Regions from separate parts of the Nocardia sp. NPDC058244 genome, predicted to be linked through region 1. Evidence: riboswitches for the same ligand, from Rfam matches in the RefSeq annotation. Region 1 holds a riboswitch; each other region holds the start of a gene.

Region 1 (7,452 bases):
GGGCCGTTCGGCGACCGAGCCACGGCGCACGAGGATGTCAACCATGGGTGTTCCCTTCGGTCTCGGTGGGCGGGGTGGGGTCAGGCACTGTGCACCGCCTTCGCGGCGACATCGGCCTTGGTGTCGGGGAGCTCGGCGCGATCACCGGAGCGCGCCTTGGCCCGCTTGCCCCTGGTACCGGTGATGCGCGGATCGAGCAGGGGATAGAGCAGATCGACGGTCAGATTCACCACGACGAAGATCAGCGCGGACAGCAGCACCACGCCCTGCACGACCGGGATGTCCTGGTTGAGCACGGCGGTCTGGGTCAGCCTGCCCACCCCCGCGCGGGCGAACACCGACTCCACCACCACCGAACCGGCCAGCATGGTGCCGACCAGCACACCGGCGATGGTGAACGCGGGCACGGCGGCGAGCCGGGCGACGTGGCGCCGCTGCACCCACCAGCGCGACGCGCCCTTGGCCAGCGCCACCTCGGTGAACGGCTGACGCCAGGTCTGCTGCAAGCCGGCCGCGAGGACCTGGGCGATCACCGCGCCGATCGGCAGCGCCAGGGTCAGCGCGGGCAGCAGGGTGCCGCGCAGCCCGGTCCCGCCGAACGCCGGGAACCAGTGCAGCCGGAAGGAGAACAGCTGTAACAGGATCAGGCCGGTCCAGAACGTCGGCACCGAAACACCCAGTGGTGGCAGCGCGCTGAGCGTGTTGCGCAGCCACGGACGACGGGTGTAGGTGGCGGCGAAGGCCAGCACCACGCCGCCGAGGGTGGCGAACAGCAGGGCGAGCGCCGCCAGGCCGAGGGTGGCGGGCAGCACGTCGAGCAGGGCGTCGGTGACCGGCTGTCCGGTGCTGATGGATCGGCCGAGATCACCGGTCACCGCGTTGCCCAGCGCCGTCACGTACTGCTCCCACAGGGGCTTGTCCAGACCGTAGCGGGCCTGCAGTTCCGCGATCGCCGCCTTGTCGACGGCGCTGCCGGGGCCGCCGCCGTCGGCGGCCATCGACACCGGGTCGGCGGGCAGCAGATACAGCACGACGAAGGAAATGGTGAACGCTGCCCACATCACCCAGATCGCCTGCAGCACGCGCGAACCCACATAGCGGCCCATGACTAGCGCCCGCTCAGCCAGGTATCGAAGAACTGCAGCCGGGCCGAGGCCTCGAACTTCAGGTCCTGGGTGTTGGCGGCCGCGCCGATCGCCTGCGACAGCTCGACGGTGGGCAGGTAGAGGCCGTTGTCGAGGATCTGCTGCTGCGCGGTCTTGATCAGCGCGGCGCGCGCCGCGGGATCGTTGGTGGCGAGCTGCTTGTCCAGGGTCTCGTCCAGCGCCGGGATCGGACCGCGCGCGTTGAGGTTACGGCCGGTGAGCGAGAAGGAGGTGCGCAGGATGTCGCCGTCGGCGCGGGTGGAGTTGGCGTAGAAGGAGTCGTAGTCCTTGGAGTTCATCTTGGCGGTGCTCTCCGGGCCCGAGACCAGGTCGAGCTTCAGCTCGACGCCGACCTGCCGCAGCTGCTGCTGCACCAGCTCCAGGATCGCCTGGTTGCCCGCGAAGACCTGACTGAAGGTCACCGAGAAGCTCAGCCGCTCACCGTTCTTCGCGCGGATACCGTCCGCGCCGGGCACCCAGCCCGCCTGGTCGAGGAGCGATTTTGCCTTGGCGGGGTCGTTGGGCAGCTTCGCCGAGAGATCGGTGTACCCGGGGGTCGCCGACGCCAGCGACGAGGTCGCGAACTTGAACTGCGGGCCGAGGACGGTATCGACGAGCTGCTTGCGGTCCAGCGCGGGCAGCAGCGCCTGGCGCACCGCGGGATCGCGCAACGGACCGCGCGTCAGGTTGAGGAAGAAGCCGAACGGCGTGCCGGGGTTGGGGGTCGACAGGATCTGGCCGCCGACGGACTCGATCTGCGGCGCGTCCTGGGGCAGCGCGTCGCTGATCGCGTCGAGCTGGCCGGAGACCAGACTGCCGGTGCGCACGCCGGACTCGGGAACGACGGTGAATTCGATCCGGTCCAGATAGGCCTCGCCCTGATGCCCGAACACCGCCGAGCCCCAGTTGTACCCGGCCCGCTTGGCCAGCGTCACCGAGACGTCCTGCTTGTAGGCGGCGTAGGTGAACGGACCGCTGCCGATGTTGTCGCCCGCGCAACGGGCCTCGGCCGGTTTGGCATTGGTCGCCTGGCCGAGGATGCCGAGCTGCGGCGTCGAGGACGCCTGCAGGAACTGGGCGTTGGGCTGGCTGAACTCGACCCGGGCGGTGAGCTTGTCGACCGCCGTGGTGCCGACGTAGTTGGTCAGGTAGCTCGCGCCCAGCGGCGCCTTCGCGCCACCGAGCTTGATGATCGCGTCGAAGGTGTCGCGCACCGAATCCGCGGTCAGCGGGGAGCCGTCGCTGAAGGTGACGCCGTCTGCGAGCTTGAAGGTGAACACCTTGGCGTCGGGACTGACCTCCCAGCTCTTGGCCAGCCACGGGGTGATCGCGCCGGTCTTGGGGTCCTGATCGGTGAGCGAGTCGACGATCTGACGGGCGACGTAGATGGTCTGGTTCGAGCCGGCCTGGGCCGGATCCGAGCACGTCGGCGCCTGCGACAGCCCGTAGCGCAGGGTGCCGCCGGGCTGGGGCGGACCGGCCTGCCCACCCGGGCCGCCGGTGTCGCTGCCGCACGCGACCACGGAGGTGGCGACAGCCAGGACGCCGGCGACGGCGGCGAGACGATGACGGGGACCGATCACGGGGTGACTCCAGAGAATTCGCGGCCTGCGGCCAGGGGACGGCTGGGAATACGGCGGCGCAGTTCGGGCGCCACCTCGGCCTGGAACAGCTCGAGGCTGCCCAGGTAGTCGGGGTCGGTGCGGCCGTCGCGTTCGGCGGAGAGGTGGATCACCTCGTGGCCGAACTGCTCGTGATAGCGGCCGACCTTGTCGATCACTTCCTGCGGGCTCCCGACGAGCGCGGAGCTGCGGGCGAGGAAGTCGTCGATGGTGTCGAAAACGACGGGCAGGCCCAGCTTGCGGGCCAGTGCGCGGCGGGCCTCGAACAGCGGCGTGTAGACCGCTCTGGCCTGCTGCGAGGTGGGGGCGACGTGGAAGCCCGCGGTGCCCGCGCCGACGAGCGCGTCGGCGGGGTCGTGGCCGTGCTCGGCCCACTGCTCCCGATAGTGGCGCACCAGTTCGGCGTACGGCTCGATCGGGTTGGTGACATTCGCCGAGAACAGCGGATCACCGTGGCGCGCGGCCAGTTCCACCGATTCGCGGCTGGTCGCGCTGCCGTGCCAGATCCGCAGGCGTGGCTGCCACGGGCGCGGCAGCGCCTTCGCCGCGGTCAGCGACGGGCGGAACCGGCCCGACCAGGTCACCTCGTCGCTGGCCCACAGGGCCCGGAACAGTTCGTATCCTTCGCGATTGCGGTCCCACTGGTCGGCGGTGGTGACGTGGAACAGCTGCGCCTGCGCGGCGCCGTTGCCCTTGCCGATGATCAGCTCCAGGCGCCCGCCCGCCAGGTTGTCCAGCGTCGCGTAGTCCTCGAACGCGCGGACCGGGTCGAGCAGGCTCAGCGTGGTCACGGCGGTGAACAGCGTGATCCGGGAGGTGACGGCGGCCAGGTGGCTCAACAGCACCGGGGGAGCGGCGGAGAGGAACGGGTCCTCGTGGCGCTCGCCGACGGCGAAACCGTCGTAGCCGAGCTCCTCGGCCAGCCGGGCCTGGTCGACCACCTCGCGCAAGCGGTCCCGCGTCTCGGGGACGATGCCGGTGATCGGGTCGGGGACCCGCGTCACCAGCGTGAACAACAGAAACTTCATGCGACAGCAGACCTCGCCACTCGTGCTCCTCCATCGAACCCGGCGGAAGCACCCACACCCGGAACGGGCGGGTTGCTGCGACGTCGTGGAGCCAGGTCTCTCGGTCGCTCTGGATGGTTGTGACCGGCCACAGGGGCCGGTACCGAATCAGCATGTGGCACTGCCGCGATACTTCACAACGGTAAGGATCAGCGTGAGCGCAGAGCTTGGAACCGGGACGGCGCTGGTGCACACTGCCCGCGACGCGCCGACGAATCGGTGCGCCTCACCTGCGGGGATTCCACCGGATACCGGCGTAGCGTCGGATGTCTCCGCGTCGATGAGGAGTGCGTCGTGACCGAGCCGCGTCGTTGCACCACCCTGACCACGCTGGCGGCCTGCGCCGCCGCGCTGCTGCTGGCCGCGCCCACCGCGGCGGCCGCGCCAGCGACGGTAACCAGGGATGCGCCCGCCGTGCGGACCGCGGGCCCCGGCGACCTGCTCGGCGCGTACCGGACCGTCGTCGACACGCTCGAAGCGCTGGGCATCCAGCCGTTCCTCTACCCGACGGTCGCCGCGAACTGCGGCGGCGACGGCCTCGGCCTCGTGCCCGCCGTGGCGGGCGCGGTGCCCGGACCGTGGCCCGCGAACGCCGTGCAGATCCCCGGCCTCGACCTCACCGCCGTGAAGTCGGGGCAGACGATGTTCACCTTCCTGCCCTACGGCCTGTCGCCGGACACCGCCGCCACCGCGACCTCCGGCATGCAGGTGGCCTGGCTCAACATCAGCACCGGCCGCGGCGGAATGGCCTCGATGGGCTCGATCGCCGACGTGGTGCGCGCCCTGGTCCCGCCCGAGGTCCCGGTCGAACTACGCCCGATCGCCGAAACAGCCATCCGCGACTTCCTCTTCGCCGCCATCCCGGTCGGCGGCGTCCGTGCGGTCCCGGTCGACACCGGCCGGGGCACCGTCCTGGCCGCCGTCTTCGGCACCACCGACAACGCGGGCCGCTCCTGCTTCTTCTTCCCGACCGTCGGCATCACCGAGGTCCCCTGAGCCGCGTCACCCGGTCAGGAACGAAGAAGCGCCGATCGGTGGTGTGCGCCTACCGTTCTCGGCATGGACAGCAGCACTGCGACGATCGCAGTCATCGGAACGGGTCGGGTCGGTACAGCGGTGGGGACGGCGCTCGCCGCGGCGGGACGGCGGGTCGTCTACGGGTCGCGCACGCCGGGTGACGGGCGGGTCGGGGTCGCCGAGGCGCTCACCGACAGCGCGGTCGTGCTGGTGGCGATTCCGGCCGAGGCCGTCGACGGCTTCGCTCGCGAACACGCGGCCGCGCTCGACGGCAAGCTGGTGCTCGACGCCACCAACGGCTTCGGCGCCGGACCGGCCAACGCGGCAGCCACCTTCGCCGAGCACGCGCCGACGGCCCGATACGCGCGGGCGTTCAACAGCCTGGGCGCGGAGGCCTTCGCCGACCCGACGTTCGACGGTGCGCCCGCCGACCTGTTCTTTTCGTGCGCGGCCGCGGACCGCAATGCGGTCGAGGATCTAGTCGCCGCGGTCGGGCTGCGGCCGGTCTTCGCCGGCGACGGCAATCACGAGGTCGTCGACGGCGTGATGCGGCTGTGGCTGACCCTGGCGATGGGGCAGGGGAGGGGGCGCGAGTTCGCGTTCCGGATCGTCGACCGCTGAGCTCAGGCCTGCTGTGCGCTGACGGTCTCCGGGGCGACGAGGGGGCGCTGCTTCCAGCGCAGGGTGCCGGTGCGGTGGCGATAGTGCGAGCGGGTCCACAGCGCCAGGTAGTGCGCGACGCCCAGCGGGTGGGCGATCGCGGAGGTGAGGTCGGTGCGGGTGGGTGCCCGGCGGGTCTCGGTGGCGCGGGCGGCGAGGCGGCCCGCCACGGCGGCGAGGTAGCCGAGCAGCCCGGCGCGGCGGACCCGGCCGCGGCCGCACAGCGCCGCCAGCGGGGGAATCCAGTAGGCCAGGGCCGCCAGGGCGCCCACCGCGGCGCCCGCGTCGACCCGGCCGCCGTAGGCCGACCACAGCCAGCGGGTGTAGCCGTCGGTGAGTTCGGCCGCGCCGGTGTACATCCGGGTGCTCGCGCTGGGTCCCGCCGCGACCAGGGCGGTGCGATGCCCGGCCCGGCGCAGCGCCCTGGCCAGATCGAGATCCTCGGTGGCGCTGGCGGCGACGGCCGCGTGCCCGCCACCGGCACGATAGGCCGCGGCGTCGACGGCGAGGAACTGCCCGCACGCCACCGCGGTCGACGGGCGCAGACTGTGATTGGCCGGACCGACCGGCAGCGTCGACGCCCACGCCCACGCCAGCAGCGGCTGGACCAGCCGCTCGGTGGTCGAGGCCGACTCCTGCACCGGCCAGGCCGACACCAGACCGGCTCCGCGCCTGCGCAATTCGGTGACCGACGCGGCGACGGCGGACGGGGCGAGCCGGACGTCGGCGTCGACGAAGACCAGGGCCGCCGCGTCGGTGCGGGCGGCGAGCCGGGCGCAGGCGGCGGCCTTGCCGGTCCAGCCGGGCGCCGGGTGGGCGGCCGAGCGGAGCACGGTGAACCGGTCGTCACCGCCGACCGCGGCCAGAGCGGCCTCGTAGGTGCGGTCGGTGGAGGCGTCGTCGAGTATCAGCACGCGCAGCCGGGGGACACCGGTCTGGGCGCGCAGGTCACCGATGAGTTCGGGCAGGCGCTCGGCTTCGTCGCGGGCGGGCACGCAGACCGTCACCGGTTCGATCACGCCGGCCACCCGGCGCGGCAGGCTGCGCAACGTGACCAGGTTGTAGGCGGCGGTGGTGGCGCCCAGCGCGGCGAGACCGGTGCCCGCCCAGGTCAGGTAGCGGCCCGCCGCGCCCATGTCAGCGGCCCAGCCTGCGGCCGGCGATGTCGCGCCAGATCTCCTGCGGCGAGAAACCGCCGCGCGGCGCGTTCGGCGGGCCGGGGTTGCGGTCGCGGAAGGCCAGCCCGGCGATCAGCGCGGCGACGGCGAGGGTGATGCCGCCGACGATGCCCGCCCAGCCCGCGAACGAGCGGGTGTTCGGGTCGGCGTACTTCACCTCGGCGCGCAGGGTCGAGGTCTCGCCCGCGGGCAGCTTCCAGGACACGGTGTTGTCGCCCTCGCGGGTGCCGTTGGTCTTGGCGACGCGGGCCGGGAAGGCGATGGAGAACTGCACGTCCGAGCCCTGCGGCGGCACCGACTCCAGGTCGACGCGGCCCTTGAGGCTCACCAGATCGCCGGTGCGCTGGAACTCCAGGGTGAACATGCCCTGGGTCTGATCCGAGAGGCCGCCGAGCTGGCCGACCTCGCCGAAGGTCAGATCGTCGAAGAACACCTGGGTGCCGACGAAGCCGTCCTGGTTGTAGTTCTCGATGCGCACCTTGGCGGCCAGCTGGTCCGGCGCCTTCAGCTGCGGGCCCTTGTCGGTGGGGCCGGTCGGCACCACCGCGGCGACGATGCGCCCCGACACCCGGTCGTTGGACGACACGCCCATCGACACCTGCACGCGCAGGCACCCGGCCAGCGCGGGCACCAGCAGCGCCAGCAGGACGGCGACCGCGGCGACGCGCCGCGCGGGCACGCGACGACGTGGCGACGGAGTGGGCATGTCGGCGACGAGACTCGGCTGCACGGGTGACATCGTGCCAGGCCCGGGCCCGAGAAC
Region 2 (7,452 bases), on a different contig from region 1:
AGGTGGTCGATGGACAGCGCGGGCAGCTTCGAGATCACCGGCTGCAGCGAGGCCAGCATCTGGCCGTCGATGTAGAGCTCCACGTGCCAGCCGGCCAGCTCGTGCGCGCGCAGCGCCTGCAACGTCATCTCGGTGATGTCGGCGGCGGCGCGCTTGAGATTGAACCGCAGCGCGCGCACGCCGGCGCGATCCAGCTCGATGATCTCGTCATCGGTGGCGTCCAGATCCAGCCGGGTGACCCCGACCCAGTCCTCACCGAGGGCCGCCAGCGCGGCCTTCAGATAGGACTGGTCGGAACCCTGGAACGACGCGCTGACCACCGCACCACCGCGAACATGGAAGTGCTCCATCCGCTTTCGGTAGTCCGCGATGGTGTAGGGGTCGGGCAGATAGCCTTCGTTCTCGATCAGCGGGAACCGCGGATCGATGATGTGGACGTGGGCATCGAACACTTGTACAGAATGCCTCGAGTTCGGCGGAATGGAACAGTTCGGGCCCGACGTCCGTGGCTAGACCTTGTTCGGCTCGGAGGCGCGCAGCATGTCCTCGCGCTCCACGACCTTGACCCGCTCACGGCCTTCGGGCTCGCCGAGGGCGCGCTCGTGGGCGTCGAGGCGGTACCAGCCCGCCCAGGTGGTGAACGGGATGCCCTTGCTCTCGAGGAACGTGGTGACCGCGTCCAGCTCGGGCTGCGGCGCCGGGGCGAAGTCCTTGGCGTCGTCGAGCAGGCAGGCGATGGTCTCGTTGGCGTCGCCCTTGGTGTGGCCGATGAGGCCGACCGGGCCGCGCTTGATCCAGCCGGTCACGTAGGTGGCGGGCATGAAGCGGGCGTCGCCCTCGGCGGTCTCGTCGGAGATCACGCGACCGGCCTCGTTCGGCACGGTGCCCGCCTGGTCGTCGAACGGCAGCTGGGTGATGTTCTGCGACAGGTAGCCGACGGCGCGGTAGATGGCCTGCACGTCCCACTGCTTGAACTCGCCGGTGCCCTTGACGTTGCCGGTGCCGTCGAGCTGGGTGCGCTCGGTCTTGAGACCGACCACCTTGCCGTCCTCACCGATGACCTCGGCCGGGGACTCGAAGAAGTGCAGGAACAGCTTGTGCGGGCGGTTGCCCTGATCGCGGATCGCCCACTGCTCGAGGGTGTTGGCGACCATGTCGACCTGCTTGGAGTTACGGCGCGCGGCCTCGGAGCCCTCGTCGTAGTCGATGTCCTCCGGGTCGACGATGACCTCGATCGTCGGCGAGTGGTCGAGCTCGCGCAGCTCGAGCGGGGTGAACTTGGCCTGGGCGGGACCACGACGGCCGAAGACGTGGACCTCGACGGCCTTGTTGGCCTTGAGGCCCTTGTAGACGTTCGGCGGGATCTCCGTCGGCAGCAGCTCGTCACCGGTCTTGGCCAGCACACGGGCCACATCGAGGGCGACGTTGCCGACACCGAGTACGGCGACCTTCTCCGCCTCCAGCGGCCACGAACGCGGCACGTCGGGGTGCCCGTCGTACCAGGACACGAAGTCGGCGGCACCGTAGGAGCCGTCGAGGTCGATGCCCGGGATGGGCAGGGCGCGGTCGGCGTTGGCGCCGGTGGAGAAGATGACCGCGTCGTAGAACTGGCGCAGGTCGTCGAGGGTGATGTCGGTGCCGTAGTCGATGTTGCCGAGCAGGCGCACCTGGTCCTTGTCGAGGACCTTGTGCAGGGCGGTGATGATGCCCTTGATGCGCGGGTGGTCGGGCGCGACGCCGTAGCGGATCAGGCCGAAGGGCGCGGGCATGCGCTCGTAGAGGTCGATGCTGACATCGGCATCGGACTTCATCAATGCGTCGGCGGCGTAGATACCGGCCGGTCCTGCGCCCACGATCGCAATGCGGAGCGGGCGGGTCGCTGCACTCTGTTCGGTCATTTTCTACGCGCACCCTTTGGTCGAGAACTGTTGACGGCGTCAATTTAGCTTAGGCTAAGTTGACGATCCGGCTGCTGGCAGCCGCCTTCGAGATCGGCGGCACACCGCATTCTGGCGATTCTATCTGCGGCGTTGTGGCCACCCGGCGTGCGGTGTGGTTGCCCGCACCTGGTCTGTCAGGATTACAGCATGAACGAGGAGCAGACAGGCTCGGAAGACCAGCCCATCGTGGTGGATCAGACCGACAAGCGTTCCATCGTCCCGTTCGTCGCGGCCGCGGTGATCGCGGTGATCGTGCTCGTCGGCATCGTGCTCGGCGGGCTGCTCTCGCCCGCTGAGAAAAATGTCACAGAGGCCGACCGGCTCGCGGCCGCCGTCACCAACTATATCGACGCGCGCTCGCGCAGTGAGCTGCGTCCGCCGCCCGGTGTCGCCTGCCCCGGCTTCGACGAGGAGAAGTCGGGCCTGTCGGAACGGCTCGGTGGCCCGAAATCGGAAGTGACGATCGACAAGAAGGGTTTCGACAAGGCGACGGTGAACGGCGACCGGGCCAAGATCGACGCCACCGTGCGGATCGGCGACACGTCGTCCACCAGCACCTGGAACCTGACCAGGGTGGATGGCAACTGGCTGGTCTGCACCCCGTAGAACTGTTTGACACGGTGACCTCCGCCGGGGCAATCTCAGATCGCAAGGTCATGAGTACCAGCGCCAAGCCCCGGCTCGCTGGTCGGCAACCCTCCTCCGCGGTGGGGTGCTCCGGGTGACGACCTGGCCGTGTGCCCGGAGAACCGGCACGGCAAGAGCGGATTCACGCAGGAGGTTCGACATGACTTACGCCGGCGACATCACCCCTGAGAAGGCGTGGGAGATCCTGACCGAGCACCCCGACGCGGTGCTGGTCGACGTGCGCACCGAAGGCGAGTGGGCACAGATCGGCATCCCCGACACCAGCTCGATCGAGCGCCCGGCCCACTTCATCGAGTGGGTCGACGGCACCGGAACCCGCAATCCGAACTTCGGCGCGCAGCTCGAGCAGGCGCTGGCCGGGCGGCCGGACGACGCGCCCGTGGTGTTCCTGTGTCGCTCCGGTCAGCGCTCCATCGGCGCGGCGACGGTGGCGACCGCGGCGGGCTTCACCCCGTCCTACAACGTGCTGGACGGTTTCGAGGGCGGCCCCGACGCGTTCGGGCAGCGCGGCAGCGTCGGCTGGCGCGCGGTCGGCCTGCCGTGGCGTCAGGCATAAGGAGAAACGCATGATCACCGGTGGTTCGTTCGACAAGCCACTGCCCGAGGGCGTCGGCCCGGCCACCCTCGGCGTCCGCGGCGGGCTGCGCCGCTCCGGCTTCGAGGAGACCTCCGAGGCGCTCTACCTGACCTCGGGCTTCGTCTACGAGAGCGCCGAGGCCGCCGAGGCGTCGTTCACCGGCGAGGTCGAGCACTTCGTCTACTCCCGCTACGGCAACCCCACCGTGGCCATGTTCGAGGAGCGCATCCGGCTGCTCGACGGCGCCGAGGCCGCGTTCGCGACCGCGTCCGGCATGTCCGCGGTGTTCACGGCGCTGGGCGCGCTGCTGAAGGCGGGCGACCGCCTCGTCGCCGCCCGCAGCCTGTTCGGCTCCTGCTTCGTGGTGTGCAACGAGATCCTGCCGCGCTGGGGCGTGGAGACCGTCTTCGTCGACGGTGACGACCTCGAGCAGTGGGAGCAGGCGCTCTCGGTGCCCACCCAGGCCGTGTTCTTCGAGACCCCGGCCAACCCGATGCAGACCCTGGTGGACGTCCGCAAGGTCACCGAGCTCGCGCACGCCGCGGGCGCGAAGGTGGTGCTGGACAACGTCTTCGCCACCCCGCTGCTGCAGCGCGGCTTCGAACTCGGCGCCGACGTGGTCGTCTACTCCGGCACCAAGCACATCGACGGCCAGGGCCGCGTGCTCGGCGGCGCCATCCTCGGCGCCCAGGACTACATCGACGGCCCGGTGAAGAACCTGATGCGCCACACCGGCCCCGCGCTGAGCCCGTTCAACGCCTGGACCCTGCTCAAGGGCCTGGAGACCATGCCGCTGCGCGTGCGCCAGTCCACCGAATCCGCGCTGAAGGTCGCCAAGTTCCTGGAGACGAACAAGTCCGTGAACTGGGTGAAATACCCCTTCCTGGAATCGCATCCGCAGCACGCCCTGGCCACCGCGCAGATGTCCGGCGGCGGCACCGTCGTCACCTTCGAGCTGGCAGGCGACGACGGCAAGAAGCGCGCCTTCGAGGTCCTCAACCGCCTGCGCATCATCGACATCTCCAACAACCTCGGCGACGCGAAGACCCTGATCACCCACCCTGCCACCACCACCCACCGCGCGATGGGCCCCGAGGGTCGCGCGTCGATCGGCCTGTCCGACGGCGTGGTCCGCATCTCGGTCGGCCTCGAGGACATCGAAGACCTCCTCGGCGACCTCGACCACGCCCTGAGCTGAAACCCGCAGCGCGCCGGTCCATCAACGGTCATCGACCGCCGGATGTGCTGGCGCGCTGTTAGTTTCGGGTGATGGATGCGGAAGAACGTCAGGCCTACTACGCCGAGAACGATCGTCGTAGGCAGCGGGCGAAAGAGCTCTTCGACGAGCGCGCCTGGCATTTCCCGATCGACGACGCGATCGTGGCATGGGCGGCCCGGACCTTCACCGGGCCCGCCGCCGAGCTGCCACTGCGTGAGGAGCACCGGCGCCCGTGGTCCGCGGAGGTCGGTTACGCCACGGCCATCGGGCTCACCGGGGTCATGGGAAAGATTCTCGATCGCGCCGTCGCCGACGGCATCGTGTCGCTGCCCGAACCGGGTCGGTTCGATTCGGCCTACTCGACGCGGCACGAGTACTACGAGACCACCGACGGCATCGGTTACGGCTTCTACCCCGCCCGGACCGACGAGCTGATCGTCTACAGCGGCTCGGCGGTGAAGTTCGAGGCGATCGAGCGATGGCCCGAGGTCGGCCCTGGGGCCGCGGTGCGGGTCGTGCGCGAGGTGATCGCGACCTTCGACACGCCGCGGCCGGGGTTTCAGCAGGCCCCGTCGAACTGGCGGGGCTGATCCGGCGGCACTACAGCGGGACCGCCGTTTCGAGGATCCCGATCACCTCGTCGAGCTGGCCGATGACGAAAAGCTCGGTGCCGGTGTCGGTCTCGATGAGCAGGCGGGTGCGCAGGCCGCCGCTGAACAGGCCACCGTCCGGGCTCTGCCTGCCGACGGCGCGCACCTGGCCAAGGGACACCTCCCAGCGCTTGCCGCCGGTGAGCGCGTCCAGGTGGTTGGGCACGAAGAGCAGGCGGGCTCCGGTCAGGTAGAGGCGTCCACCGACGGCCCTGCCGCCCTGCGTCCGATTGGCGAGTTGCTGCCAGATCACCTTCTCGGAGGCGTCCAGCTCGGGGCTGCCGATCCACAATCCCATCAGTCATTCCTTGCGTCGATCCCGGCGTTCGTGCCAGAGAATCGACATCCGGCCGGGCGCCGTTAATGGCGCCCGGCCGGATACCGGGATCAGGCGCTGTCGGTATCGCCGTTCGACAGCGCCTTCTGCAGGGAGTTGAAGACGGTCAGGCCCTGACCGACCATGCCGTTGACCAGTTCGCCGACGCCGTCGGGTCCGTTGAGGACGGTGAGATTCGCGTTTGCCAGGCCGTTGGAGGCCTGCTTGACGATCTCGGGCAGCTGCTCGATGAGCAACTGGTCCAGGGCGATCCGGTTGTTGGAGGCGGCGGCCTCGGCCTGGATGCGGGTGCGGTCGGCCTCGGCCTCGGCGAGGATACGGACGCGTTCCGCCTCGGCCAGTGCCGGTTTCACGACTTCGGCCTGCAGTTCCTGCTCCCGCAGTTCGGCGTTCTTGCGGGCCTGCTCGGCCTGGGCGGTGAGGACCTCCTGCCGGGCGATGGCGTCGGCGAGCGGACCCGCCTGGGCCGCTTCGGCATTGGCCTTGTCGATGTCGCGCTGGTACTGCGCCTTGAGGATCGAGGTCTCCCGCTCGTACTCGGCCCGGCGGCGCAGCGACTCCTGCTCGGCCTCGGCGGCACGCTGGGCGGCCTGGGCCTGGGCGATCTGGGCGTCGCGCTGCACGGCCGCGTTGTGCGGTGCGGCCAGGGCGTTGATGTAGCCGAGGTTGCCGTCGTCGATCGACTGGATCTGGAACGAGTCGACCCACAGGCCGATATTGCTCATCTCCACCTTCGAGGCGAGCAGCACCTCGTCGGCCAGCTTCTGGCGCTCGCGGATAATCTCCTCGACCGTCATCGAGCCGACGATGGAGCGCAGGTGGCCGGAGAAGATGCGGCCGGTGAGCACCGACATCTCCTGCTCCTGCTCGGACAGGAACCGCTGGGCCGCGTTGACGATCGAGGAGGTGTCGTTGGCGACCTTGAAGGCGATCACCGCGCGCACGTCGAGCTGGATGGCCTGCTTGGTGACGCAGCGTTCCCTGATCTCGGATTCGAACATGGCCAGCGAGAGGTAGCGGACCTTGCGGAACAGCGGCACCACCCAGGCGCCGCGGCCGATGACCACCTTGAAGGGGGCGTTGTCCTTGGTCTTGGCGCCGCTGACCAGCATCGCCTCGTCGGGATCGGGAACGTGATAACCCAGCATGTTCAGTCCTCCTTGGTGAGCGGAATCCAGGCGACGACGTCGACCAGCCGGCCGGGATGCACCGCGACGATCAGTACGGTGGCGCCGGCCGCGAGCGGCTCGTCGGCCCGCGCGAGGTAGGTCTCGGTTCCCCCGCGGATCGCCACGAGTACCTCGCCCAGCGCGCCCGCGGCCCGGATCGGTGACGTGAGGGTGCCCGTCAGGCCGTGTACCGGGTCGGTCATCGCGCTGAGTCTCCTTGTCTCGCACCGAGTGACGTCAGCGTACGGCGGACGGCCTTTCGGTGGGTTTCAATTTTCTTATTGACAGTAAGCTGTCAAATATGACAGGATACTGTCATGACGATGCGAACAGTTCACATGGCCGTGTACAACACCCTCGCCGACTGGGAGGTGGGCGCCGCCACCGCGCAGCTCGCCAACGGCAGCTGGCATCGCGAGCCGGGCACCTTCCAGGTGAAGACGGTCGGGTTGACCACCGAGCCGATCACCACGATGGGCCGCCTGCGGGTCACACCCGACCTCGCGCTGGCCGATCTCGATCCGGCCGACAGCGCGATGCTGATCCTGCCCGGCGCCGATCTCTGGGAGGGCGAGGAGCTGGTGCCGTTCGCGGACAAGGCGCGCGAGTTCGTCGCGGCGGGCGTGCCGGTCGCCGGCATCTGCGGCGCCACCTTCGGCCTGGCCAAGGCGGGCCTGCTCGACGACCGCGCGCACACCTCCAATGCCGCCGAATACCTTGTCTACAGCGGATACTCGGGCGCCGAGCACTACGTCGACGCCCCGGCGGTCGCCGACCGGAACGTGATCACGGCCGACGGCATGTCGCCGTTCGAGTTCGCCAGGGAGGTCTTCACCCGGCTCGAGGTGTCCGAGCCGCACGTCATCGAGGCGTGGTACCAGCTGTTCGCGCACCGCGACCCCGCGGCCTACG
Region 3 (7,452 bases), on a different contig from region 1:
TGCGGACGTCGGCCGCGGTGCAGGCGGCCCGGCCCGCGAGCACCTCCCACGGCAGTGGCAACGCCGCCCAGACCCGGGTATCCGGGTGCGGGCCGGATCCGGCCGCACTGTGCCACGCCGCCAGATCTCCCGCGATCAGCATCATCGCTTTGCCGGGACAGACGGTGTCCAGTAGATCGGTGGCGCCACTCGCCGCGAGGCAGGACAGCCAGGCGGCGCGGGCCGCGTTGTAGGCACCGCACAGCAGATTCCAGGTCGAGGAGTCGTTGCCGCGGCGCACCACCATGCCCTGCCGGTCGAATTCGCTGGAGTTCCAGACCTTTTCGAGCATCTCGGCCGTCGCGCGGAGCACGGCGGACCACCGGCCGACCAGCATGCCCCGCTGTTCGTCGGTGAGGTGATCGAGCACCTCCGGCGTCGCGTAGGCCTGGGCGATCATCCACCAGTCGGTGTCGTCCTCCCGTCGGCAGCGCGCGAACAACAGCTCGGCGATCTCGTCGAACGGATTCTCCCGCCCGGAGAGAGTGAACTCCCGGCGGAGCTTGCGCTTGGCCGTGTAGTAGGCGACGAAGCAGGCCGCGTTCGGGTCGGCCCGGAACCGGTCGAGCGTGAGTTCCGCGGCGAACCCGGCGCGCGCTCGCACCGCGAGCTGCCTCTTGCGCTGCTCGGCCGCCAGCTTCGCCGCCTTGGCGGTCAGCCTGGTCAGCGCCCGGAATCGGCGGTTGTACTGCCGCTTGGAGACGTCCATGCCCGCGTCCGCACGCTGCTGCCGGTTGAGCCGATCGGCCAGGAAGTCGGTGCGTCGCGGGTCGAACCCGATCTCGGCACCGATCGACTCGGCGAAGGCCAGGAGCGAGGCCGGGGTGTCGGCATCGACCTCCGCGGTGACATCGAAGAGCCTGCTGGTCGCCGCGACCTGGTGCACGCCACCGACCGGACGCGCGAAATCCTCGGTCATGGAACTCAATCCGTCCCATCGCCGCGCCGCCTCCGCGACCCCGGCCAGCCGAGTGTGCTCCTCACTGCGCAGATCCCGTTTCAGGCAGTACAACGCGAGCCGCGCCACACTCTCCGGCCGGTACCGCGCATCCAACGACCGATGCAACTCGACCAGTGCCTCATCCCGCCCCATCGTCATGCGGTCGATCATCACAAGTCCCGGCGTCGCGCTGCAACGCCAATTCGGCGGGTAGGTGGGCGATCATCGTTATGGTTGCAATGACCACTACCTTGGTGGCAGGATGGCCCGCACATGATGCGGGATATTGATAGTGCTCGGGACAGCCTCGATGGGTTGTCGGTGGGGGATGCGTTGGGGGCGCAGTTCTTTGTGCCCGGGCGGTCGGTGGCTGAGCTGATGAGTGGGCGGGTGCCCGCTGGGCCGTGGGAGTGGACCGATGACACCGAGATGGCGTGTTCGGTGTTCACCGAGATCCGGGCGCGGGGGCGGATCGATCGGGATGCGCTGGCGGCCGTGTTCGCCGATCGGTGTGAACCGTATCGGGGGTACAGCGGCGGGACCGTAGCTGTGCTGCATCAGATTCGGGATGGTCGGCCGTGGTCGGAGGCGGCGGGGGCGCTGTTCGACGGGCGGGGGTCGTGGGGGAACGGTGCGGCGATGCGGGTGGGGCTGCTCGGAGCGTATTTCGCCGGTGACCTCGATCGGGCGGCGGTGGAGGCGGCGTCGGCGGGCGAGGTGACGCATCGGCACCCGGAGGCGATCGTGGGTGCGATGGCTGTCGCGGTGGCCGCGAGCTGGGCGGCGGCGAGTCGCGGAACGGACCGCGCGCCGGAGGAACTCCTGGCGGCGGTCGAGCCGTACCTGGTTCCGGGGCGGACGGCGAGTGGGGTGCGGCGCGCCGGGGAACTACTCGGACGGTCGGTCGCCGAGGCCGCGTACGAGCTGGGCAACGGCGCGCAGGTGAGCGCACAGGACACGGTGCCGTTCACATTGTGGGTGGCGGCGAGCCACCTCGACGACTATCCGGCCGCGATCACCGCGTGCGTCGAAGCCGGTGGTGACGCGGATACCACCGCGGCGATCGTCGGCGGAATCGTGGCCGCGCGCACGGGGATCGGCACACCGGGCGGGGTGCCGACGGACTGGTTGGCGGCCAGGGAGGCGCTGCCGGGCTGGGTGGGGTGAAGGCGCCGGCCGGCGACGCCTTCACACCGGTCAGGGTCGGGTGCGGAACTCCTCGAAGGTGGGGGTGGGGAGTTTGAGCTGGGCGTGGATGTCGCCGCCGAGGCCGAAGTGGCCGATGGCGCCGCCGTAGTTCTGCTGGTAGCTCTGCCAGAGGACGACCACGCTGATGACGCGGTTGGCACCCGGCGTCGACGGGTCGGGGAAGGGACTGGGCAGGGTCGCCCGGTAGGTGGCGGTGCCGTCGGCGGCCGTGACGAAGACATTGGGGACACCGAGCGGGCCGGGCCGGGTGGGGGCGGCGGGATTCAGATCGCCCGAGCGCAGGGACATGACGGTGTAGAGCGAGTCGGGGATCAATCCCGCCAGCTCGAAATGGAATTCGCCGTGCCGTTCGTCGTCGGCGACCGAGACCTCCACCGTGCCACGGGCTTCCAGCCAGCGCCCGAGGGTCACCGGCTCGGTCAGTTTGCGTCCGTCCTCGGCACGCAGGTCCGGGATCGGGACCTCGTGGAAGGGGTAGCTCGGGCGCACCACCGACCCGGCGTTCGGGAGCTGATCGGGCGCGAACACCATCGGGTAGTTGTGCGCGGGCAGCGGCAGCGGCAAGGTGTGCAGCACCAGATTCGCGTCGGTGTCCGAAAGTTGCTCGGGGAGTTCGCGAATCACCCGGTACGGCAGGTTCTCGCCGAACGCGGGCAGCGGTGTGTCGGCCGCGACGACGGCCCGGCCCCAGCGCCGCGTGACGCTGCCGTCGGGCCCAGCCTCGTTCAGGAAACCGACGACGAGGAAGTCGCCGTCGGCGTCCACGATCTCGCTGGGCGGGTACAGCGGACCCTGCGTCGTCGGGGTCAGGTCGTAGATCCGTTTCACCACGCGGACACCACCTTTCGATCGTCGGACAGTGCGGTGCCGTCGACGTCCCCGACCCGGTCACCGAGCGAGCCCCAGGCCGCGGTCGCGGCGGCCAGCAGGTGCGGGTCGTCGCCGCGCCGGAAGGGGTGCGCGACGATCCAGAGGAACGGCAGGTCGGTGCCGTGATCGCCGTAGCCCCAGGTGTCGTCGGTGCTGATGCCGTGCTCGCGCAGGAACGCCACCACCGCTTCGCCTTTGGCTTCGCCGATCATGGGGCGCAACACCTCGCCGGTCAGCGCACCGCGCTCGTCGAGCACCGGTTCGGTCGCGATGAGGTGATCGGCGCCCACCGCCGCGGCCACCGGGGCGATCGCGGGCGCGAACGAGCCGGACACCAGCACGGTGCGCACGCCCGATTCCCGGTGCGCGCGCAGCGCTTCCAGGGTGTCGAGATAGAAGGCGCCGCCCGCGGCCGCGTACGCGTCGAACCAGCGCTGCCCCGATTCCGCCAGCGCGGTGTAGGCCACGCCGCGGAAGAGCCGGTAATAGTGCCGGTTGATCTCCTCGCGTGGCGTACCGGCGTCCGCGCGCTCCTTGATCTCGTCGGTGACGCGCGTGTACTCGCTGCCGTCGTCACCGTGCTCGGCGAGCCAGTGCCGCAGGAACGCGAACATGCTCTTGACGGTGATCAGCGTTTCGTCGACGTCGAAGAACGCCGCGCCCGCGCTCATGCCGACTCCGCGAGGTGCGCGGTGACCGCCTCGGCGGCCTTGGCGCGCTCGATCCGCGCGATGCGCTCGTTGGGCAGCGCGGTGAACTCGATGCGCGCGTCGGCCACGGTCTTGCCGAACTGGCGGACCTCGGTCTCGATGACGAACCGCAACTTGCCGGGATCGTCCAGCGAGACCGGGGTCAACCGGGCGTGCAGGGTCGCGGGCAGCGGGAACAGGAACGAGGTGAACCGCAGGTCCACGTTGTTCCACACGATGTAGAAGTGCTCGCGCGGGTTGCGCACGCCGTATTCGAGTTCGAAGGCGGCCAGGAACAGCTGGCGCACCGCCTCGATCACCACGATGCCCTGCACGTGCTCGCCGGTCTGATGGTCGAGCAGCAGTTCGTTATCGCTGTCCAGGCGCAGATCGGCGTGGAAGACGTGCTCCTGCTCCCTGGTCAGCCCCGCCAGCAGCACATTGGAGTGCTGGTACTTGTGCACGTGATGCCTGCGGGCGGGTTCGGCGATCTCGCCGATCACCCGCAGCCCGGCGCCCGAGGTCTTCGCGACGTGCTCGAGATAGTCGAGATCGTGCCGGGTGATGCCCTGCCCCAGGTGCACCGTCAACTCCCGATCGGTCAGTCGACCGCCGCGCAGCTGGGCGACCAGGCCCGACACGGTGTGCACCCGCTCATCCGCGGAGATGCCGAGGAACCGGTCGGCCACCACGACGAACGTGGTCGCGACCGTTTCCTCGGCACGGGTGGTGGAGTCGAGTTGGACTACAGACATGGATGGACCCTCCAGAAGGACGCTTACGACAGGGAGGAACTCCCCCGCCATCCGGTCGTCACCCGGAGCACCCCGCCGCCGATGGAGGGTTGCCGCCCAGCAAGCCGGGGCTCGAAGCTGGAACTCGTGACCGTGGAACGAAAATTATTCGGCCCCAAACCTTTTGACCAGCGTTGCGACCAGGCTGCGAAAAATCCGACCGGGGGCGGAGGATCCCCAGGTCGACGATGCCTATGCTGTGCGTGACAGACCGTCACACCCATCCCGGAGGCACCGTTGCCGAACAATCTCGAAGCCAGCATCGACATCGCCGCAGCGCCGGAGAAAGTGTGGTCGATCCTGGCCGACCTGCGCCGCGTCTCCGAACTCAGCCCGACGACGCTCAAGATGATCGCCCTCGGCGGGGTCCGTGACGGCGCGTTCACCGTCAACGTCAACAAGGTCGGCTGGAAGATCTACCCGACCACCTCGCGCATCGTGACCTTCGAGCCGAACAAGTCCTTCGCGTTCCGGATGAACGAGAACCGCACGGTGTGGCGCTACGACCTCGTGCCCACCGCCACCGGCACCCGGGTGGTGGAGACCCGCACCGTCGACGCCAAGGGCCTGCCCGGCTGGCTGCGCGGGACCATCAAGGTGGCGATGGGCGGCGAGCAGAAGTTCGAGGCCGACCTGGTCGCCGGGATGCGGGAGACGCTGAGCAAGGTCAAGGCCGCCGCGGAGCGCTGACCCGCACGACACCCGAGAGCCCGCCGGATGATCCGGCGGGCTCTTCGTCGTTCACGGGGTCAGAGGTCGGCGCGGATCTCGTCGAGCGCCTCCGCCGTGCGGGTGAGCAGGGCCGTGACCGCGGCCAGTTCCGCGGCGGTGAACCGCGCGGCGAGGTCGCGTTCCACCGCGACGGCGCGGACGTCGGCGGCCGCGGTCACCTCCCGGCCCGCTTCGGTCAGCCGGGTCTCCAGCACGTTCCTGTGCCATTCGTGCGGTGTCCGCTCGACCAGGCCGCGGTCCTGGAGGTTGGTCAGCACGGTGTTCATGGTCGGCGGCGTCACCCCGGCCAGCCGGGCCAGCGCCGCGGCGGAGATGCCGGGGTTCTCGGCCAGGTGCAGCAGGGCGCTGTACTGCGGAACGGTCAGCCCGGCCGGCTTCAGCGCGGCGGTCTTCGCCGCGATCAGGGACTGCTCGGCGCGCTTGATATACGTGCCGAGCCTCTCGGCGGCGGGCATGGACGTCATGGGTGCATGCTATCCGCCCATCATCTCGTAATGCCCTTGACGATCATTAGAACTCTAACTTACATTCCTGCCTATCACTTGATGTCTGGCATTACATCACTGAGAGGCTTCATCATGATCAGGACCAGCGCCACCCTCGCCCTGGCCGTCGCCTGCCTGTCCGTCACCGCGTGCGGCACCGCCGCCACACCCCGGCTGAGCACCGCTTACGAGCTGCCCGGCAGCGCCGTCTATCCCGAGGGCATCGCGGTGGACGCGCGCTCCGGCGACAGCTATGTGGGCTCGTTCGCCGACGGGGCCGTCTATCGCGCCGCCCCGGGCGCGACGCGAGCGGAGGTGTTCCTGCCCCCGGGCGCCGACGGCCGCAAGACCACCAACGGCCTGCGGGTCGACCGGGACGGCAGGCTGTGGGTGATCGATTCGAGCGCCGGTGTCGCCGTGTACGACACCGGGTCGCGTGCACTGCTGGCCTCGTTCGCGGTGCCGGACAGCGCGCCACGATTCGTCAACGATCTCGACTTCGGCGCCGACGGCAGCGCCTACCTGACCGACAGCGTGCGCAATGTCGTCTACCGGGTGGGCCCGGACCGGGTGTCAAAGGGCAGCGGGGACTTGGAGATCGGTTACGACCTGAGCCCGGTACTCGGTCCGCGCGATCCACAGGTCTTCGAGCTGAACGGGATCGTCGCCGATCCGGCGGACGGGTACCTGCTGGTCGTCGCGATGTCGGCGGGCGAGCTGTACCGGATCGATCCGAGCGGCGCCGAGCCGATCCGCAAGGTCGCGCTGACCGGTGGCGATGTGCGCCACGGCGACGGCATGGAACTGCGCGACGGCACCCTGTGGGTGGTCCACAACACCGAGAACACCCTCAGCCGGTGGACCGTCGCCGACCACGGTGCCACCGCGACGCGAGTCGCCGAATTCCACGATCCCGCACTGGCTGTCCCCACCACCATGGCGCACGTCGGCGATCGGGCGCTGGTCGTGTCGTCACAGTTCGACAAGGGCGGACCGCTGGGCGACACAGGGACGCCGGGGACCTTCGTGGTGACGGCGGTCGACGGGTTCTGATCAGGTCTCGGCGACGAATTCCCGCAGTACCGCGACGAATTCGTCCGGCTGCTCGACCTGCGGGGAGTGCCCTGCGTGTTCGACCAGGTGGGTGCGCGCGCCCGCCGCCGCGTAGCGGTCCAGGGTGGCGGTGCTGTCGTAGAGGTGGTCGTGGCGGCCGTGGATCGCCAGGACCGGCAGGTCGAGGGCGGCTGCCCGAGCGTCGAGGGGACGCGCGGCGAGGTCGTCGCCCCGGGGACCCGCGGCGTAGGCCAGGCCGGCGGGCACGGCCGCGCGGAAGTCGCGCACCACCGCGTCGGCCAGGCCGGGCGCGGAGTCGTAGCGGAAGCGCGGCGCGAACGCGGTCCGGTTCGCCAGCCGGACCACCAGGGCCGGTGTCCAGCGCTGCGCCAGCCGGACCGTCCACGGGCGGACCACCCATGCGGCCGCCGACGGGATCGCGGCGATGCGGTAGTCCGGCGCCTGCCCGACCACCACCACCCTGGCCACCCGGGGCGAGACAGCAGCGAGTTCCAGGGCGATCTCGGCGCCGAAGGAGTGCCCGACCACCGTGACCCGCGCGAGGTCGAGTTCGTCGAGGAGTTCGACGACCGGCGCGGCCCGGGCGGTGGCCGCGAAATCACCGGAGTCCGCGCCCTGAT

The links. A riboswitch is a leader RNA that binds a small molecule or an ion and turns the genes downstream of it on or off. The one in region 1 is predicted to bind S-adenosylmethionine.
Region 2: it holds a riboswitch for S-adenosylmethionine, as region 1 does, so the genes downstream of both, ACFVW6_RS02160 (rhodanese-like domain-containing protein) here and ACFVW6_RS31615 (LLM class flavin-dependent oxidoreductase) in region 1, are expected to answer to the same signal.
Region 3: it holds a riboswitch for S-adenosylmethionine, as region 1 does, so the genes downstream of both, ACFVW6_RS02710 (AfsA-related hotdog domain-containing protein) here and ACFVW6_RS31615 (LLM class flavin-dependent oxidoreductase) in region 1, are expected to answer to the same signal.

The regions. Positions count from the first base shown of each region.
Region 1 covers NZ_JBHVWX010000012.1:141,965-149,416, forward strand. Annotated here, with positions in the region: gene ACFVW6_RS31600 (ABC transporter permease) at 1-45, opposite strand, end outside; gene ACFVW6_RS31605 (ABC transporter permease) at 81-1,106, opposite strand; gene ACFVW6_RS31610 (ABC transporter substrate-binding protein) at 1,109-2,728, opposite strand; gene ACFVW6_RS31615 (LLM class flavin-dependent oxidoreductase) at 2,725-3,795, opposite strand; SAM riboswitch class I at 3,823-3,915, opposite strand; gene ACFVW6_RS31620 (hypothetical protein) at 4,129-4,830, shown strand; partial or broken gene ACFVW6_RS31625 (NADPH-dependent F420 reductase) at 4,864-5,472, shown strand; gene ACFVW6_RS31630 (glycosyltransferase) at 5,475-6,647, opposite strand; gene ACFVW6_RS31635 (LppM family (lipo)protein) at 6,649-7,395, opposite strand.
Region 2 covers NZ_JBHVWX010000001.1:461,105-468,556, forward strand. Annotated here, with positions in the region: gene ACFVW6_RS02145 (amidohydrolase family protein) at 1-452, opposite strand, end outside; gene ACFVW6_RS02150 (FAD-dependent oxidoreductase) at 510-1,898, opposite strand; gene ACFVW6_RS02155 (hypothetical protein) at 2,088-2,546, shown strand; SAM riboswitch class IV at 2,593-2,710, shown strand; gene ACFVW6_RS02160 (rhodanese-like domain-containing protein) at 2,728-3,144, shown strand; gene ACFVW6_RS02165 (O-succinylhomoserine sulfhydrylase) at 3,155-4,363, shown strand; gene ACFVW6_RS02170 (hypothetical protein) at 4,435-4,974, shown strand; gene ACFVW6_RS02175 (hypothetical protein) at 4,985-5,332, opposite strand; gene ACFVW6_RS02180 (SPFH domain-containing protein) at 5,422-6,519, opposite strand; gene ACFVW6_RS02185 (hypothetical protein) at 6,522-6,743, opposite strand; gene ACFVW6_RS02190 (DJ-1/PfpI family protein) at 6,864-7,452, shown strand, end outside.
Region 3 covers NZ_JBHVWX010000001.1:566,322-573,773, reverse strand. Annotated here, with positions in the region: gene ACFVW6_RS02730 (hypothetical protein) at 1-958, opposite strand, end outside; gene ACFVW6_RS02725 (ADP-ribosylglycohydrolase family protein) at 1,253-2,146, shown strand; gene ACFVW6_RS02720 (hypothetical protein) at 2,177-3,019, opposite strand; gene ACFVW6_RS02715 (HAD family hydrolase) at 3,013-3,729, opposite strand; gene ACFVW6_RS02710 (AfsA-related hotdog domain-containing protein) at 3,726-4,502, opposite strand; SAM riboswitch class IV at 4,517-4,634, opposite strand; gene ACFVW6_RS02705 (SRPBCC family protein) at 4,779-5,231, shown strand; gene ACFVW6_RS02700 (MarR family winged helix-turn-helix transcriptional regulator) at 5,291-5,737, opposite strand; gene ACFVW6_RS02695 (SMP-30/gluconolactonase/LRE family protein) at 5,852-6,811, shown strand; gene ACFVW6_RS02690 (alpha/beta fold hydrolase) at 6,812-7,452, opposite strand, start outside.